Regions from separate parts of the Mesorhizobium sp. WSM4307 genome, predicted to be linked through region 3. Evidence: predicted binding sites of a transcription regulator. Region 3 holds the regulator's gene; each other region holds the start of a gene.

Region 1 (6,259 bases), on a different contig from region 3:
ATCTCGCGGAAGGGATCGGGATAATCGCCGCCGGGACGCGGAAAGTTCTTCAGCGAGGCGTCGGCATTGTCCTTGTTGATCAGGAGCACGGGTGCGGGCACGTTGGCGGGCAGTTCCTTGCCCTTGGCGGCCAACGCACAGGCTTCGACACCCATGGCGCCGACGACATAGGGATATTGGGCGACGGTGGCCGTGAGTTCGCCTGCCGCGATCGATTTCAGCGCGTCGACGATGCCGTCGAGGCCGATCACCTTGACGTCCTTGCCCGAGGTCTGCACGGCGCGTTCGACGCCGAGCGCCATGATGTCGTTGGCGGCGAAGAAGCCGGCGAGATCGGGGTGCGCCGCGAGGATGTCGGTGGCGGCGGTCAACGCCTTCTCACGATCCCAGTCGGCGCTCACCATCACCGCCACCTCGAGCTTGCCTTCGACGGCCTGCTTGAAGCCTTTGATGCGGGCATTGGAGCCGACATCGCCGACGATGCCGGCGATCAGCGCCACCTTGGAGCCCTTCGGCACCCGCTTCAGCATTTCCTCGCCGGCCAGCGCGCCGGCGGCGACATTGTCGGTGCCGATATAGGTCGAGACGGCAAAGCCGGCCGCCTTGGCCTGTTCGGGGTCGATGGTCGAATCGATGTTGACGATCGGCTTCTTCTTCTGGGCGACCGGCACCAGCGCCTGGACGAGGTTGGAGACGCTGATCGGGTTGACCAGGTAGCAATCGAAGTCCTGCATGGCCATGGCGGTCAGACGGTCGGCCTGGCCGGTGGCGTCGCCCATATTGGCGGCGGCCTGGACGCTGACATTGACGCCACTGGCTTTGCCTTGCTCCTCGATGCCCTTCTGCATGGTCTGGAAGAAGGGGTTGTCGAGGCCCTTGACGATGGCCGCGACCTTGGCCGCGTCCTCGGCGTGGGCCGAGACAATGGTTGCCAGCAGGCCCGCGCCAAGCGTCAGGCCGTTGAAGATGCGCATTTTTTTCCTCCGCTTCTTGATTGTTGGATGTGTCTTGTCGGCAAGCCCACGAACGTCCGTGGCCGGTGCTGCGAGAGCCATGCTTGCATCGGCAACGCCGCGCGGCCCGCGGCCCGGCGAACGCCAAACGTCTCGCGGACGACGGACCCGGTCGGGACCTTTTCCATGCCAGGCATTTCTCCTCCCAGAGCGCTGACCTAGCCCCATCAGCATTTGCGCATGTTTGATAAAAAATTGACACGCGTCAAGATTTAAAATGGTGCGAAGCGGTTTTGGCTCGTTGGGCCGCTTTCGACAGATTTCCGGAATTGCCGGCTCGGCAGGGGCGGGGCTCTCACCAGGCTCTGTCGGCACCGCCGCCGGCCCGTTTGCCGCCAAGCGGCAATCCATGGGTGCTGCCGTCGCTGTCGCCGCCGAGCAACTGTCAGAAAAATACTGGAGATCAGACATACCAAAACGGCTTGCAAGCGTAAGCTAAAGCTCGCAGAAGTTGTGGAAAAGCATGCCGTTTGAGAAGGCTTTTACCGTCATCCAGCATGAAAGGGGGGAATCATGCCTGACCACAATGCCATGATCCGCACAGCCATCGGACGGCTGCTTTCCGAGAAGACCGGAGTCGCGGTCATTTCGATGAGAGAGAGTATCACCGAGTTGCTGGCATTGACCGGCGCGGCGCACACCATCGAAACCTTGCAGGACATGCTGCTGGAAATGGCCGAGGTGCGCGGCATGACGGTCGTGCTCGACGTTTAGAGCAGTTCACCGTTTCCCGGAAACGGCGAACTGCTCCAACCTTGTTTTGATGCAATTCCCCGGGAAAGCGCTACGCGCTTTCCCGGGCGGCAGCAGGTAGCCGTTCAGCCGCGACCGGGCCAACGCGTTCTGCCTTGCCCGCTGGTGCAAGCGTGCCATCACCGTAGATCATGCGGCCGGCGCGGAAGGTGGCGCGGACGCGTGGCACGGGATGGCGGTCGGCCACCACGAAATCGGCCAGAAGGCCGGGCTCGATGGCGCCGCGATCGGTGAGCCCCAGGGCGTTGGCCGGGTTGGCGCTTGTCAGCGCCGCCGCCGCCGCGAGGCCATTGCCTCGCAGCTCCGCCAGGCCGAGCACGGCCGGCAGGATGGACGCCGGATGGTAGTCGCTGGCCAGCATGTCGAGCAAGCCGGCCTCATAGGCCTGCCGGGCGGAAAGATTGCCGGAATAGGACTCGCCGCGCAGCGCGTTGGGCGCCCCCATGGCGGTATGCATGCCGAGCCTGCGGGCCTCCTGCGCCGCTTCCAGGGTCACCGGGAATTCGCTGAGCGCGGCGCCCAGGCCATGCACCAGTTCGACCTTTTCCAGCGTGTCGTCGTCATGCGAGGCGAGCACGATGCCGGCGGCCCGGGCTCGCGCCGACAGGTCCTGCAGGGCGTTCAGCACATCGCCTTGCCCTTCGCGGCCCGCCATGCGCTTGCCGACGACCTCGGAGGCCGCGGCAACCGACATGCCGCGCTCCTTGGCGATGCGGGCAATGTAGAGCTCGACGTCGCGGTATTGACCCTGTCCGGGCGTGTGGTCCATCAGCGAGATCAGGTGCAGCCTGCCGGCGTCCATCAGCTTCCGCAGCGTGGGAAGCGCCGGGGTGAAGGTCACTTCGAAGCGGGCATGGATGCGGTGGTCGACCAACAGATGGTCCTTCAACCCGGCAATGGTGCCGATGATTTCTGTCGTATGGTCTTCCGAGCGCAGCACGCCGCTGGTGACGCTGGCGCCGATGAAGGAGAGCGCGGCATAGGCGGTGGTGATGCCGCAGGAGGCGAGCTTCTTGTCGAGCTCGGCAATGCCGATCCGCATCGGCACATGCACGCCGATGCGCGGCTCGACTTCCCTCTCCACCATGTCGCCATGCATGTCGATGAAGCCGGGCAGCAGCAGGCGGCCGCCGCCCTCGATGTCGGCGTGCCCGACAGGCTTCTCGCGAATCTCGGCGATCCGGCCGTTCTCGATCCTGACGGCGCCGTTGGGGATGACGCGGTCGCGCAGGACAATTTCGAATTCACTCAGCCACATGTCATGTCTCTTGCAAGGCAGCGATTTCAAGGTGGATTGCGCGGGCGACAAGGTCGGCGACATCGTTGGGATGATGAAGACGCCGATCATGGCGACGATGCGCCGGCTTGCCGACGCCTCGATCACGATCTCTCCAGGACATGTTTTCTAGTTCACTCGAATGCCGGTTTCCATTTGATTTTTATGACATTTTCATGAAAGCCGGCCTTGCCGGAGCCACTAATTCAGCCGGTACGTGATCGTTCCGACAGCCATTCGGCGGTTTGCCGGCTGGCCTGTTCGGCGGAAAGCTCAGGGATCAGCCCTTGCAGCAGGCCGTGCAGGAAGATCCCCGCAAAGCAGTCGCCGGCGCCGATCGTGTCGGGCACGGAGACCTGCTTCAGCGGCGTGACGTGATTGAGCGCCTTGCCGTCATAGAGCGAGATCGGCCCCATTCCATCGGTCAGCACCAGCGTCCTCAGGCGAGGCCCGGCAATCCTTGATGCCCGCTCCCAGATCGCGTGCGTGTTCTCGCCGGGAAAGTCGGCGCGCGATCCGATGACGATGTCGGCCGGGCGGTGCGAGGTGCTGCGCAGCGGAAACTGCGAGACCACTAGCGGGATCGTCCGCAGCGAGGCAACAAGACCGTCGTCGAGCACCAGGGCGTTGAGATAGGCGGCGTCGCCACTGACAGGCTCCGGTGCGGCGAAGAGAGGGCGCAGCTGGCCGCTGGTGTTCAAAATGGTGCGCTCGCCGTTCGGCTCGAGCAGGATTTCGGTGAACCGGGTTTCGCCGGCCCACATGGTGACGTAGCCGGTGTCGATGCCGCTCGCCCGCAATTCGGCGAGTGCCGCCCGGCCATGGCCGTCGTCCATCAGATTGCTGATCAGCCGGACATCATTGCCGAGCTTCGCCAACCGGGTGCCGGTGTGGAAGCCGCCGCCGCCAAGCCTGACAACACGATCGGAATAGGTGAGGCGCGCGCCCGAGGCGAGGGGCGAAGACAGCGACCAGACCTGGTCGTGATTGACGTGGCCGACAACGATGACTCTGCTCATGATCCCCTGCGTTCGGTCTTCGGTCGCCAGGCCTGGCGCCAGTGCATCGGCGATGAGGCCGCACGGGCATGCTCTTGGCGCACTATGACCGGGGTCGGCGTCACCGTCGACAAGCGCGTCTTCGTCAAGCGTTCCGGCGTCGGCACGGACGGAGACACCGTCCACGCCATGGCCTTGCGCCTGCCCGACGAACCGCTCAGGGCTTCCCAGAACCGCGATGAGGCGGAAAGCGGCCGGGAGGCGAAGGTCGCCTCTCAGCCAAACACAGCCAACAATTCACGCAGGCATTCCCGGATGCCCGCGCCGCCTGCTTACCCGCGCTTCTCAATCACGGCGTAAAGCACGTTGCGGTTCTCGCCGAAGAACACCTTGGCCTCTACCGCGTTGCGGTCGACGCTGGCGTTGACGATGTTCCACATGTCGACCTCCGAGCGCAGCAGCAGCACCCAGTCCATGAAGGTTTCGCGGTAGCCGGCGTCAGGGGTGCCCTCGGCGTAGTTGGCGAACAGGAATGTGCCGTTCGGCTTCAGCATCTGCAGGCAGGTCTTGGTGAGTTTCACGGCGACATTGTGCTGGAGGTAATCGTAGAGGCCCGAGGCGTAGATGAGATCGAACTTGCCGAGCTTGTGGCCCCGCGTCAGCACGGTCCGCACCGAGCCGTCGACGGCCTCGACCGCGGTGCCCTGGAAGTCGCGTGCGATCAGCCCCACGCTCTGCGGATCCTGGTCGAGCGCAACCCAGCGCTTGAGACGGCCCTCGGCCAGAGCGACGGAGCGATTGGCCTCGCGCAGATGGCCGGCGGCGATGGCCAGAACCTCGGTTTCGGGTCCGTTCTTGGCCGCCGCCTCGTCGACATAGCGGGTCAGGAGATCGCGCCGTTCGCGTGCCGCCACGCATGACGGAACGTTCTGGGTATGGCTGTAGAGCGCCTTGCCGATCTCCGAGGCGTTGGCCACACTCTCGGCAACATGCGGGGCGCAATAGATGTAGTCGAGCAGCTGCGCGTCGCCGGAATAGCCCCTGGGCTTGGTGAAGGACCAGTTCGTCAGCGGATCCTCCAGAAAATACTTCAGGATCGGGTGGTTCTGGGCCACCGGTATCAAGGCCTGCCAGACGTCGGGATGCACCTTGGCCCGCAGCGCGCTGAGCAGCGACAGAAGCCGGCGTACGATCTCGGCGGGATATTTCTGCTGCTCGATCTGCTGCTGTGTGGCGTGGAGGATGAGCGCCAGTTCCGCACGTGCGGTTTCGAACTCTTCGCCGTGATGCTCGAGCTTACCCCGGGGCAGGCTGCCGGCGATAATCTCTGCGGTAATCAGGCTTTGCCCATCGAACACGGTTTGCACACCAGGACTCCTTGGTTAACAGTCAGTTAACTTATTGCGTAGAATGCTCCATTTGCCAACGGCGCTTCGGGCGCATTTTATTGTTATGATTAATTTCCCGCTAACCATCTCAGTTTATTAGCGATATTGCGGATAAGATTCTGGGTCCGAGTTAACGCAAACTTGTCTGGCGCCATCGCATTTTACCGCGTGGCGATCGTGTCGCGTCCCAAGGAGTCGTCCTGCGTGGGGGCAGAAGCTGGAAGAGAGTTCGGAGCGCAAAATCCCCCAACCCGGGGATTTGTGAGCGAACGCGCGTCGTCCAGATCGGCCGATACGGTGGATGTGGAACCGTATGATCCGCGCCAGGAACTGGGGGTGGCGGAACTGCGCATCCTCTACCGCGCCGAAGCCCTGGCGAAGCGAAGGAAAGACGCCAGGCCTGGGCTCTGGATCGCCGTCGTCATCTATGTGCTGTTTTCGGTGTCGGACCTGCTGCTGATACCCGACGTGGCGGCCTACACGATCACGGCGCGCTTCGCGGTCGGATTGACCGCTCTGCTGACCCTGGAAACACAGCTTCGCCGGGGCGTGGCGACGGAGTGGCTCGACGTGACCTGCGCCGCGGCGATCATCTTCGGCTATGTCGGCTGGTTGTTCCCGGCATCCCTGGGCGCCAACAAGGAAACCGTCGCCTACTACATGGTGTTCGGCACCATTTTCATGATGAGTGCCAATCTATTTTTCACGTTCAGCTTCAAGGTGTCGATCATAACGTCGACGATCATATTGTGCATCCTGTACGTGGTGAACTATTTCCTGCCCGCCTCGCTGACATACAAGATGGTGTTCGGGACGTTCTACGTTTCGTGC
Region 2 (6,259 bases), on a different contig from region 3:
GGGTCGAGCTTTCCGGTCGAAACGATGCCGCGGCCAAGACCGGCGAGCATCTTTTCGTTGAACAGCATGGTCGGCGAGCGCGCCAGCCCTTCATAGACGACGAGGCGAATCGAATTCGACCCGATGTCGATGATGGATAGCGGTCGGCGGTCCTGCAGCCGGCCCTGGGAATCAGACAGCATCAGGTGGACGCTGCAGCGTTCTTCTTGCGGCGCTTGAACTGCGCAATGCGCTTGGGCGCATGCGACTTCAGCGCGTCACCCCGTCCCGACAGGCTCGGATTGGTCATGAAATATTCCTGCGCGTTGAACGGTTCCTCGCCCTCTTCCAGCACCACGCGCCGGGAGGTTCCATCAGCCAATACGTCGAAACTTTGCTGATTGTCCATGATGTTGCCCAGCATGATCTGGCCCAAAACCTGTTCATGCACAGTTGGATTGATGATCGGCACCATGGTCTCGACGCGACGGTCGAGATTGCGCGGCATCAGGTCGGCGGAGGAGATGTAGACGATCGCCTCGTCCGAGGGCAGGCCATAGCCATTGCCAAAACAATAGATACGGCTGTGTTCAAGGAAGCGGCCGACGATCGACTTGACCCTGATGTTTTCCGACAGGCCCGGCACCTGCGGCCGCAGACAGCATATGCCGCGCACGACGAGGTCGATCTCGACCCCGGTGCGGCTGGCATCATAGAGCGCGTCAATGATGATCGGGTCGACCAGCGCGTTCATCTTCATCCAGATGCGCGCCGGCTTTCCCTCCAGCGCATGCGCGACTTCGTCGGAAATGTGCTGCAGGATGCGGTTGCGCAGCGTGAATGGCGAGATAGCCAGCCGCATTTCGGCGGTCGGCTCGGCATAACCGGTGATGAAATTGAACAGCTGGGCGACGTCGCGGGCGATCGTCGGATCGGTGGTGAAGAAGGACAGGTCGGTGTAGATGCGCGCGGTGACCGGATGGTAGTTGCCGGTGCCCAGATGCACGTAGTTGCGCAGCTTGCCATCCTCGCGCCGCACCACCAGCGACATTTTCGCGTGGGTCTTCAACTCGAGGAACCCGAACACGACCTGCACGCCGGCGCGCTCGAGGTCGCGCGCCCAGCGGATGTTGGCCTCCTCGTCGAAACGCGCCTTAAGCTCGACCAACGCGGTCACCGACTTGCCGGCTTCGGCCGCGTCGACCAGCGCGCGCACGATCGGGCTGTCGTTGGAGGTTCGGTAAAGCGTCTGCTTGATCGCCACCACTTCCGGATCGGCCATCGCCTGGCGCAGGAACTGCACAACGACGTCGAAGGATTCGTAGGGGTGGTGGACGATGATGTCCTTCTCGCGGATAGCGGCAAAGCAGTCGCCGCCATGCTCGCGGATACGCTCAGGAAAGCGCGGATTGTAGGGGGTGAACTTCAGGTCGTCGCGGGGGACGGAGACGATCTCGGAGATCTGGCTGAGCGCCAGCGGACCGGTCAGCACGCTGATGCGGCTGGACGAGACGCCGAGCTCACCGGCCACGAAATCGCGCAGTTCAGCAGGCATCAGCCTGTCGAACTCGATGCGGATCACCGAGCCGCGGCGGCGGCGCTTCAGCGCCGTCTCGAACAGGCGCACCAGATCTTCCGATTCCTCCTCGACCTCGATATCGCTGTCGCGGATGATGCGGAATGTGCCGGAACCCTTGACTTCATAACCCGGAAACAGCTTGCCGATATAGAGACCGACCGCCTCCTCAAGCGGGATGAAGCGGACATGGTGCTTGCGATCGGGAAGCCGGATGAAGCGCTTCAGCGCCACCGGCAGACGCAGGAGCGCGCTCATCTCCTCGCCATTCTTGCGGTGGCGCAGCTGCAGCGCCATCGAGAAGCCGAGATTGGGAATGAACGGGAACGGATGCGCCGGGTCGATCGACAGCGGGGTAAGCACCGGAAACACCTGGTCCTGGAAATGCTCTTCCAGCCAGACCTTCTCGTCCTTGGTCAGCGCATCGCGCGTGATGCTCTCAATGCCTTCCTTGTTGAGCAGCACGGTAAGCGCCGAAAGGCTCTTCTGCTGGTCTTCCTGCAGCCGCTCGACCTCGCGCAGCAGCTGTTCGAGCTGCTGTTCGGGGGTGCGGCCGTCAGGGCTTTTCAGCGTAATGCCTTCGCGCACCTGGCCGGCGAGGCCGGCGACACGCACCATGAAGAATTCATCGAGATTGGCGGCGGAGATCGACAGGAAGCGGACGCGTTCCAGCAGCGGATGGTGGGTGTTCAGCGATTCCTCGAGAACGCGGCGATTGAATTGCAGCCAGGAAAACTCACGGTTGACGAAGCGATCCGGGTTGCCGCCCTCTGAATTGGCCACCTCGACATTGACGAATTCGCTCTGCACCGGCTTCAGTTCGTTCATTGTCCCTGCCCACAACCGTTCCCTTGGAGCGCCGCCAGACGACGATGAACGCTCAAACATGCCTTCGTGAAGCGTGATCAGTCGCGGAATCGCTTGGCATCCGCGGTCACACGCTTAACCGGCTCAACTTATCCTCTGACAGGGTTTTGCGACAGTTTCATTTCATCGATCTTGCAAAGAGACCTGTTATGATCCAGATGCATGCGAGACTGCGTTAAGGAGACGACGATGGCAGGCGGTTCCATTCCCCATTTCCAGAACGATGCCGGCCATCCGGCGATCGACATCGGGGTCAAGGAATTCATGTGCACGGGCGCCAATCCGCCTTTCGACCACCCGCATGTGTTTCTCGACATGGGCGACGACAATGAAAAAGTCTGCCCCTATTGCTCGACGCTTTACCGCTATTCGCCGAAGCTGAAGGCAACGGAAACGCTGCCGGCAGGCTGCCTTTACATCGACCAGGCCGCTTGAATCTTTCCCGACGGACCTGATGGACGACCAGCGCTCCCGGCAAATCGTCATCGCCGGAGCGGGCGTCGCAGGGCTGACTGCCGCACTTGCTTTTGCCAAACGCGGCTATCGCGTGCAGGTGTTCGAGCAAGCACCGCGCCTGGAAGCCGTAGGCGCCGGCCTCCAACTTTCTCCCAACGCCACACGCATCCTGCGTGACCTCAGCGTGCTCGACCGGCTGCTGCCGGCGACGGTGCGGCCAGAGGCCGTGGTGCTGAGGGATGCCAGAACGTTACGCCAATTGGCGCGCGTGCCGTTGGGACAATCAGGTGAAAGCCGCTGGGGCGCTCCCTATCTCGTCGCCCATCGCGCCGACCTGCAGACTGCGCTGATGGCGTGTGTGGCAGAGATGCCTGATGTCCATCTCACGCTCGGGGCGCGCGTCGAAAAAATTGCGACTGGCGGCCATGGTGTCACGGCGACCGTCGAGATCGGCGGCAAGACGGCAGAGGAACGGGGCTCCTTGCTGGTCGGCGCCGATGGCGTCTGGTCGTCGGTGCGCGCGCTTGTCGATGCAAAAAGGATGGCATCGCCAAGAAGCCGTTTTTCGGGAGAGCTGGCCTGGCGCACCACCGTTGCGGCCGACAGCAGCGCCGGGCAAGCCTTTGCCTCGATCGGCGCGGCCGATTGCGTCACGACTTTCCTGCATCCGGGTTTCCATATGGTCGCCTATCCCGTCAGCAAGGGCGACGCCTTCAATCTCGTCGCCTTCACCAAAGGCGAGCGCATCGCCGAGGGCTGGTCCGGCCGTGCCGATCCCGGCATCCTGTCTGCCGCCATGCGCGGCACCGCGCCAGGACTCGTCAAGCTGGTGGAAATGGCCGGCCCATGGTTGACCTGGCCGCTGCACACCGTGGAGCAGAAGCAGCCCTGGACAATGCCAACCGGCATTGCGCTGATCGGCGATGCCGCGCATGCGATGACGCCGTTCGCCGCGCAGGGCGCGGCAATGGCAATCGAGGATGCCGCGACGCTTGCCACGCTGGTCGCCGACTTTCGCGCCGATCCGCGCCAAAGCCTCACCATCTGGGAAAATCTCCGGCGACCGCGCGTGGAGAAGGTCCTTAAGCGTGGCGCGCTCAACCGGCTTGCCTGGCACGCCCGAGGCCCGGTGGCGCTGGCCCGCAACCTCGTGCTGGCGACGCGGCCGGCGGAGAAGCTCGCTGCCGACCTCGACTGGCTTTATGGTTGGGAGGAACCGAAGGTCGTCAGGCGGTAGGTGTCGAGGCAATAGAACCGGATAGCTTTGGCGCCAGCGCCAGATCTTGGAACCATCGCGGAGTCTCAATTGTACAGCCGCATCGACCATCCCAGCGACACCGGCAGCGGGTTCCACCAGCCGGTGCGCAGGCCGGCGGTACGCAACGCTGCGGCGGTCCAGGTGTTGCAGCCGACCACCGCATTGAAATGGCCGTTCGCCTCATAGAAGCGGTCGAAGCTGGAGTAGGCCGCATTCTCGATAACGATCGGGCCGCCAGGCCCCTGCTGAAAACTGGCTTCGATGAAATCGAGCAGCGCCGCGAACTGATCATCACCAATGTCGAAGCCGGCAACATCGGGATGCGGTTCGACGATAGCGCCAGCGACATCCACATGCATGACCGAGGCGTCGAGGGTCAGCGCCTTCATCACCGGAACGGCCTTGAGCTCGGACCATGTCGGTGTTTCCAGATAGAAGGCGCGGCCGCCCCAACCGAAGACGATGTAGCGCACTTCCGGCGCATCGGACGGCAGCCCGGCGTCTGCCAGGAAGTGGAAGCGCTTGCGTATGGCGGCGTCCGCCGGAATGGCGATATCGGTATGGATCGGGTTCTTCAGCACCAGTATATGCCGCGTGCCCTCGCCCGCCGACGCCGCCGGCCAGAGCGGGCGCGGCACCAGCGTGCCGAGGGTCGCCGCAAGCACGATCGCGGCCAGCACCATGAAGAGGAAACGCAGAACTTTTCTCATCGATGACGCCCCGCCGCCAACCGCATCAGCCGATCCACAAGCAAAGAGCCCGGCCGCATTGCGGCCGGGCTCTTGCGCTCGGTGTGGAACCGCTCAGTGCAGGATCTGACTGAGGAACAGTTTCGTGCGCTCGTGGCGCGGGTGGTCGAAGAACTCGGCCGGCGTGTTCTGCTCGACGATCTGGCCCTGATCCATGAAGATCACGCGGTTGGCGACTTTCCGCGCAAAGCCCATCTCGTGGGTGACGCACAGCATGGTCATGCCTTCCTCGGCCAGACCAACCATCGTCTCCAGCACTTCCTTGATCATTTCCGGGTCGAGCGCCGAGGTCGGCTCATCGAACAGCATGATGCGCGGGTTCATGCACAGCGAACGCGCGATGGCCACGCGCTGCTGCTGGCCGCCGGACAGCTGGCCGGGATATTTGTTGGCCTGTTCCGGGATCTTGACCCGCTTGAGGAAGTGCATGGCGATTTCCTCGGCCTGCTTCTTCGGTGTCTTGCGCACCCAGATCGGCGCCAGCGTGCAGTTCTCCAGGATGGTCAAGTGGGGGAACAGGTTGAAGTGCTGGAACACCATGCCGACCTCGCGGCGCACCTCGTCGATCTTCTTCAGATCGTTGGTCAGTTCCTTGCCGTCGACGATGATCTTGCCCTTCTGATGCTCTTCCAGCCGGTTGATGCAGCGGATCATCGTCGATTTGCCGGAACCCGACGGGCCGCAGATGACGATGCGCTCGCCGCGCATCACCTTGAGGTTGATATCCTTCAGCACATGGAACTCGCCGTACCATTTGTGCATGGCGATGATGTCGATGGCGACATCGGTGGTCGAGATGTGCATCTTGGCGGCGTTGACCTTGATCTCTTCGGCGCTGACGGCGTTTTCGGTGGCCATGACAGGGTCCCCTTATTCTTTTGTTAGCGTTTGTGGCCGGTGTCGAGCCGGCGTTCAGTGTACATTGAATAGCGCGACATGCCGAAGCAAAACAGCCAGAAGACGAAGGCGGCGAACACCAGGCCGGACCTGGCCGTTTGCGGCGTCGCCCAGTTGGCGTCCGAGAAGTTCTGCTTGACGACGCCAAGCAGGTCGAACATCGAGATGATGAGGACCAGGCTGGTGTCCTTGAACATGCCGATGAAGGTGTTGACGATGCCGGGAATGACCAGCTTCAGCGCCTGCGGCAGTACGATCAGCCCCATCTTCTGCCAATAGCCGAGCCCGAGTGAATCGGCGCCTTCATATTGGCCTTTGGGGATCGCCTGCAGGCCGCCACGCACGACTTCAGCCATATAGGCTGCGGCAAACAGCGACACGCCGATCAGTGCCCGCAGGAACTTGTCGAAAGTGACGCCCGCGGGCAGGAACAGCGGCAGCATGACACTGACGAAGAACAGGACGGTGATCAGCGGG
Region 3 (6,259 bases):
CATCGCCAACGAATTCACCGAAGCGGTCGGCGACCTCTACACTTCCTCGCTGGTCGCGCTCGGCCTCATCCTGTTCGTTATCACCTTCCTGATCCTTGCCATCGCCCGCTACATGCTGATGCGCATCGACGCCCGCACGGGAGCCTGACCGATGTCGACAGCCGCATCGCTTCACCAGAGCCGCAAGCGCAAGAATGGCGTGATGATGGCGCTGTGCGTCATCGCCGCCTGCATCGGCCTTGCCTGGCTGGCGTTGATCCTTGGCGCCTTGCTCTACAAGGGCCTGGCCGGCGTCTCCCTCTCGGTCTTCACGGAAATGACGCCGCCGCCCGGCGACGCCGGCGGCCTGCTCAATGCCATCTACGGCAGCATCGTGATGACCATCATCGGCATCATCGTCGGCACGCCGATCGGCGTGCTGGCCGGCACCTATATGGCCGAATATGGCCGCTTCTCGAAGCTCACCACGGTGGTCCGCTTCATCAACGACATCCTTCTGTCGGCGCCGTCGATCATCATCGGCCTGTTCGTCTATGAGCTGATGGTGCGGCCGATGGGGCATTTCTCGGCGATCGCCGGTGCCGTGGCACTCGCCATCCTGGTCATCCCCGTCGTCGTGCGCACCACCGAGGACATGCTCAACCTGGTGCCCAACGCCTTGCGCGAAGCCGGCACCGCGATCGGCGCGCCGCGCTGGGTGGTCATCCGCTCGGTTGCCTATCGTGCCGCGCTTTCGGGCATCGTCACCGGCATATTGCTGGCCATCGCCCGCATCTCCGGCGAAACCGCACCGCTTCTTTTCACGGCGCTGAACAACCAGTTCTGGTCGAGCAATCTCAACGCGCCGATGGCCAGCCTGCCTGTCACCATCTTCCAGTTCGCTCTCAGCCCCTATGAGGAATGGCAGCAGCTGGCCTGGACCGGTGCACTCATAATCACATTGACGGTTCTCGCGCTCAGCATCTTTGCGCGCAGCCTGACCGGACGCAGAGAGGACAAATGAGCCAGATGTTGTCTCCAGACATGACGATCGCCGCAGAGGCGGCGACCAAGGCCAAGATCGAGGTCAAGAACCTCAATTTCTACTACGGCCAGTCGAAGGCGCTGAAGGACATCACGCTGTCGCTGCCCGAGCGCAGCGTCACCGCCTTCATCGGCCCGTCGGGTTGCGGAAAGTCGACGCTGCTGCGCGTCTTCAACCGCATCTACGAGCTTTATCCCAAGCAGACCGCCGAGGGCCAGGTGCTGCTCGACGGCCAGAACGTTCTCGACCGCTCGCAGGACCTCAACCTGCTGCGCACCAAGATCGGCATGGTGTTCCAGAAGCCGACGCCGTTCCCGATGTCGATCTACGAGAACATCGCTTTCGGCGTCAGGCTCTACGAGAAGATCAGCAAGGCCGAGATGGACGGCCGCGTCGAGCAGGCGCTCAAGCGCGCGGCACTGTGGACCGAGGTCAAGGACAAGCTCAATGCTAGCGGCCTCAGCCTGTCGGGCGGCCAGCAGCAGCGGCTGTGCATCGCCCGCACCGTGGCGGTGAAGCCAGAAGTCATCCTGCTCGACGAGCCTGCCTCGGCGCTCGACCCGCTGTCGACCGCCAAGATCGAGGAGCTGATCGACGAGCTGCAGGCCGACTATACGATCGTCATCGTCACCCACAACATGCAGCAGGCGGCGCGCGTCTCGAAGCAGACCGCCTTCATGTATCTGGGCGAACTGGTCGAATTCGACCGCACCGAGAAGATCTTCACGTCGCCCCGCGAGAAGCGCACGCAAGACTACATAACCGGCCGCTTCGGCTGATCGCACGCATACGAGGACCAGGATCATGGCCGAACACACAGTCGCAGCCTTCGACGAGGATCTCGGACAGATCAGCAGGCTGATCAGCGACATGGGCGATCTCGCCGGCTCGATGGTCGGCGGCGCCACCAAGGCGCTGCTGAACTCCGACAATGCGCTCGCCCAGCGCGTCGTCTCCGACGACGCCATCATGGATGCGCGCCAGCGCGAACTCGACGACCGCGCCATCACGCTGATCGCCAAGCGCCAGCCGATGGCCGACGATCTGCGCCATGTCGTCGGCTCGATCCGCATGGCCGGCGACCTCGAACGCATTGGCGACCTTGCCAAGAACATCGCCAAGCGCGTCGGTACTGTCGGCCTCAGCGCCACGCCGCGCGACCTGTCGCATTCCATCGACGCCATGGCGCAGCTGGTGCTGATCCAGGTGCAGGGCGTCATCGAGGAGTATGCGGCGCGCGATGCCGCGGCACTGGCGAAGCTGCGCGCCGACGATGAGCGCATCGACGTCAAATACACCTCCGTCTTCCGCGAACTGCTGACCTATATGATGGAAGATCCGCGCAACATCACGGCTTGCACGCATCTGTTGTTCTGCGCCAAGAATCTCGAACGCATCGGCGACCACGTGACCAATATCGCCGAGAATGCGTACTATGTCCTGACCGGCACGCAGCTGCCCGCCAACCGTCCAAAACAGGACGAGACGGCGATGTCGGCGCCGGCGGCCTGAGCGCAGGGGTAACCAACCGATGATCGCACCACGCATCATGGTGGTGGAGGACGAGGAGCCGCTCGGCGTGCTCCTCCGCTACAATCTGGAATCGGAGGGTTACCAGGTCGAGGTGGTGACACGCGGCGACGAAGCCGAAATCCGCCTGCAGGAGAACGTGCCCGACCTGCTCGTGCTCGACTGGATGGTGCCGGCGGTATCCGGCATCGAACTCTGCCGGCGATTGCGGATGCGGCCCGAGACCGAGCGGCTGCCGATCATCATGCTGACCGCGCGGGGCGAGGAAAGCGACCGTGTACGCGGGCTTTCCACCGGCGCCGACGACTATCTGGTCAAGCCGTTCTCGACGCCGGAATTCATGGCCCGCATCAAGGCGCTGCTGCGCCGCGCCAAGCCGGAAGTGCTGTCCAGCGTGCTCAAGGTCGGCGATATCGTGCTCGACCGTGAATCGCACCGGGTCTACCGCAAGAAGAGCGAGATCCGGCTCGGGCCGACCGAATTCCGCCTGCTCGAATTCATGATGCGCCATCCTGGCCGCGTGTTCTCGCGCAGCCAGCTGCTCGACAATGTCTGGGGCGAGACGATCTACATCGACGAGCGTACCGTGGACGTGCATGTCGGCCGGTTGCGCAAGGCGGTCAACAATGGTCGCATGCCGGATGTCATCCGTACCATTCGTGGGGCGGGCTACGCGATCCGGGAAGACTAGAGCTTGCCTCATCCCGATAAAATCGGGATGAGGCTCCAAGATCGAAACTCCAATCAGCAGGTAGTCGCCAATGCCGTGAAGAGGGTGATCAGCGGACTTCGACTTCTCCCAACAGATGTTGCCGCCTCATCTCCTCTTCGACCCATACAGCAACGCGCTGGAGCTTTGAATGTTTGATGTCTCGAATGATCAGCTGCGTAGTGGCCGCGTCGACCTCGCCGATAATAATTTCGCCCCAGCCGTTGGTTCGCAGGAAGCGGTAGACGTCCTCGCCGAAGTTGCGAACACGATGGACGAGGCCGTAAAACTCGGCCTGATCTATGTTGAAGTTGATCACCAACGAACGGGACATCAGCAGATCATACAGGCAGACACATTGCCAATTGATGTCGCAACGGGCCGAACGCGGTCGTTCAGAATGATCGAGTTTCGCCCTGACCGTCAGGCAACGTTCTTTCCGGCACCCGTTCTTGCCTGCACGCCCGGCGCGAAAATCTCCTGGTCGACGAAGGTCAGCGCGCGCATGGCGCAACCTTCGCGGATCAGCGGCAGTTCGTTCGGTTCGGTGTCGAAGGAGATCGATTCCGAGTGCTGACCACCGGCGGTCTGGGCGATCGCCTCGCGCAATGCCGGCTCGATCAGATCGAAGGCGGCGGCGCTGACGCCGACCATGGCAACGGGCGCCGGATCGATCAGCGCGAACAGGCTGCCGAGGCCGTAACCCAGTGCCTCGCCGGCCTTGCGATAGGCTTCGCGCTCGGGCCCGTCCCGTTCCCGTGCCGTCGCGGCCAGCGCCCGCATCTGCGCGTCGCTGACATCGGCCACCGGCTCGGTGTCCTCGCCGAGCTGCCTGGCATTGCGCCAGATGGCGTAATTGCCGGCATAGGCCTCGACACAGCCGCGCCGCCCGCAGCGGCAGAGCGCGCCGCCGGGCCGATGGATCATGTGGCCGAACTCGCCGCCCGAGGAATGGGTGCCGGTGAACAGCTCGCCCTTCAGCACCAGCCCCATGCCGATGCCGTGCGAAAGCAGGATGGCGATGAAGTCGTCGCGGTAGCGCTCGGGATCGCGCCTGCGCAGCGCCACCGCCATCATGTTGCAGTCGTTTTCCATGGTGGCGGGGATGCCGAACTCGGCTTCGAGTATGTCGGCGAAGGCGATGTCGGTCTGCGGCGTGATCGGCGACCACAGCATCGCCCGGGCCTCGGTATCGGTGATGCCCTGGATCGCCAACGCGATGCGGGCGACGCTGCGCACGTCAATGTCGGGATCCTCGAGGCGCCGCCTTACGATGGCCACGCATTCGCCGATCAGCGCCTCGCGCGACATGGTCAGCGTGTCCAGCCGGCGCTGTTCTTCCGATATCACCTGGCCGGCATAGTCGATGACTGCGACCGACAGGAAATTCAGCGACAGCACCACGGTCATCACAGCCGCGGCCTCCGGAGTGAGGCCGAGGCCGACCTGCGGCCTGCCGCGTTTCAGCGCGCCGGCCTCGCTCGGCTTGCCCTCGGCCAGGATGCCTTCGCCGATCAGGTCTGAGGAAATCGCCGATATGGTCGAATGGCTGAGGCCGGTGGTCGCGGCGATCTCGGTGCGTGAGGGCCGGCCAGCCTGGCGCACGGCCGCGATCACCATCGCGCGGTTGCGCCGGCGCAGATCGTCGTGGCGGATTCCGACCGACATGTTTTTTCACATCCTCCCGGTCGCCGCGGTTCTTCCGGCCTCCCTCGAACGCTGCCGGCGACACGGTCAAATACTGGCAGAAGCGGCCGGTGCTGTCATTTATTTATTGCGAAGCTCGAAAAAAATTCAGAGGGACATCAAAATCCATCAGAATCGTTGTTGACAGCGTTCCGGTGTTGGATCAGTGTTTTTTCGAGGCTCGAAAAAATAGGGCCTCTGTGCCGGCCTTAGGGCCAGTTTGGTCGCGCCATACGCGGCGCAGGGAGGAATATCATGAAGAGATTCACGGCCGCCATCCTGGCGGGTGTCGCCATGTCGCTGACGCTTGCGTCGGTCGCGCAGGCGAAAGACAAGGTCATCGGCGTTTCGTGGTCCAACTTCCAGGAAGAGCGCTGGAAGACCGACGAGGCCGCCATGAAGAAGGCGATTGAGGCCGCCGGCGACAAGTACATTTCCGCCGACGCGCAGTCCAATCCCGGCAAGCAGCTTACCGATGTCGAGAGCCTGATCTCGCAGGGCGCCAATTCGCTGATCATCCTGGCCCAGGATGCCTCGGCCATCGGCCCGGCCGTGCAGAAAGCGCTGGACGAAGGCATTCCGGTCGTCGGCTATGACCGCCTGATCGAGAACAAGGACGTCTTCTACCTGACCTTCGACAACAAGGAAGTCGGGCGTTTGCAGGCCAGCGCGGTGTTCAAGGCCAAGCCGGAAGGCAACTATGTCTTCATCAAGGGCTCGGGCGCCGATCCGAATGCCGACTTCCTGTTCGCAGGCTCGATGGAAGTGCTTAAGGCCGCCATCGACAGCGGCAAGATCAAGAATGTCGGCGAGGCCTATACCGACGGCTGGCTGCCTGCCAACGCCCAGAAGAACATGGAGCAGTTCCTGACCGCCAACGACAACAAGGTCGACGCGGTCGTCGCGGCCAATGACGGCACCGCCGGCGGCGTCGTCGCGGCGCTGACGGCGCAGGGGCTTGCTGGCACCGTGCCGGTCTCGGGGCAGGACGGCGACCATGCCGCGCTGAACCGTATCGCGCTCGGCACCCAGACCGTGTCGGTGTGGAAGGACGCGCGCGAACTCGGCAAGAACGCCGCCGAGATCGCCTCGCAGCTGGCCGACGGCAAGAAGATGACCGATATCGCCGGTGTGAAGGACTTCACGACGCCTGGCGGCAACACCGTCAAGTCGCTGTTCCTGACCCCGGTCGCCATCACCAAGGACAATCTCAACGTCGTCATCGATGCCGGCTGGATCAAGAAGGACGAAGTCTGCGCGGGCGTTGCCGCCGGCAGCGTCGCCGCCTGCAACTAAACGGCGCAATACCG

The links. The regulator PhoB, encoded in region 3, activates phosphate uptake and scavenging genes when phosphate is short. The targets are predictions, from matches to a motif close to TGTCATNNANCTGTCAT.
Region 1: a site for PhoB is predicted at 3,208-3,224, ahead of FJV83_RS09805 (alpha-D-ribose 1-methylphosphonate 5-triphosphate diphosphatase). Genes of this name have one in related genera too.
Region 2: a site for PhoB is predicted at 2,532-2,548, ahead of FJV83_RS04810 (RNA degradosome polyphosphate kinase). Genes of this name have one in related genera too.

What each region holds. Positions count from the first base shown of each region.
Region 1 is NZ_VFTB01000003.1:585,299-591,557, forward strand. Features, by position in the region: gene FJV83_RS09795 (substrate-binding domain-containing protein) at 1-974, opposite strand, end outside; gene FJV83_RS09800 (hypothetical protein) at 1,527-1,727, shown strand; gene FJV83_RS09805 (alpha-D-ribose 1-methylphosphonate 5-triphosphate diphosphatase) at 1,798-3,024, opposite strand; gene FJV83_RS09810 (PfkB family carbohydrate kinase) at 3,249-4,061, opposite strand; gene FJV83_RS09815 (hypothetical protein) at 4,146-4,400, shown strand; gene FJV83_RS09820 (class I SAM-dependent methyltransferase) at 4,373-5,407, opposite strand; gene FJV83_RS09825 (EAL domain-containing protein) at 5,726-6,259, shown strand, end outside.
Region 2 is NZ_VFTB01000002.1:242,545-248,803, reverse strand. Features, by position in the region: gene ppx (exopolyphosphatase) at 1-182, opposite strand, end outside; gene FJV83_RS04810 (RNA degradosome polyphosphate kinase) at 182-2,383, opposite strand; gene FJV83_RS04805 (zinc-finger domain-containing protein) at 2,612-2,857, shown strand; gene FJV83_RS04800 (FAD-dependent monooxygenase) at 2,877-4,115, shown strand; gene FJV83_RS04795 (TIGR02117 family protein) at 4,181-4,846, opposite strand; gene FJV83_RS04790 (amino acid ABC transporter ATP-binding protein) at 4,940-5,743, opposite strand; gene FJV83_RS04785 (amino acid ABC transporter permease) at 5,767-6,259, opposite strand, start outside.
Region 3 is NZ_VFTB01000010.1:103,894-110,152, forward strand. Features, by position in the region: gene pstC (phosphate ABC transporter permease subunit PstC) at 1-148, shown strand, start outside; gene pstA (phosphate ABC transporter permease PstA) at 152-1,003, shown strand; gene pstB (phosphate ABC transporter ATP-binding protein PstB) at 1,000-1,803, shown strand; gene phoU (phosphate signaling complex protein PhoU) at 1,829-2,536, shown strand; gene phoB (phosphate regulon transcriptional regulator PhoB) at 2,556-3,245, shown strand; gene FJV83_RS24295 (hypothetical protein) at 3,334-3,597, opposite strand; gene FJV83_RS24300 (ROK family protein) at 3,687-4,931, opposite strand; gene xylF (D-xylose ABC transporter substrate-binding protein) at 5,205-6,245, shown strand.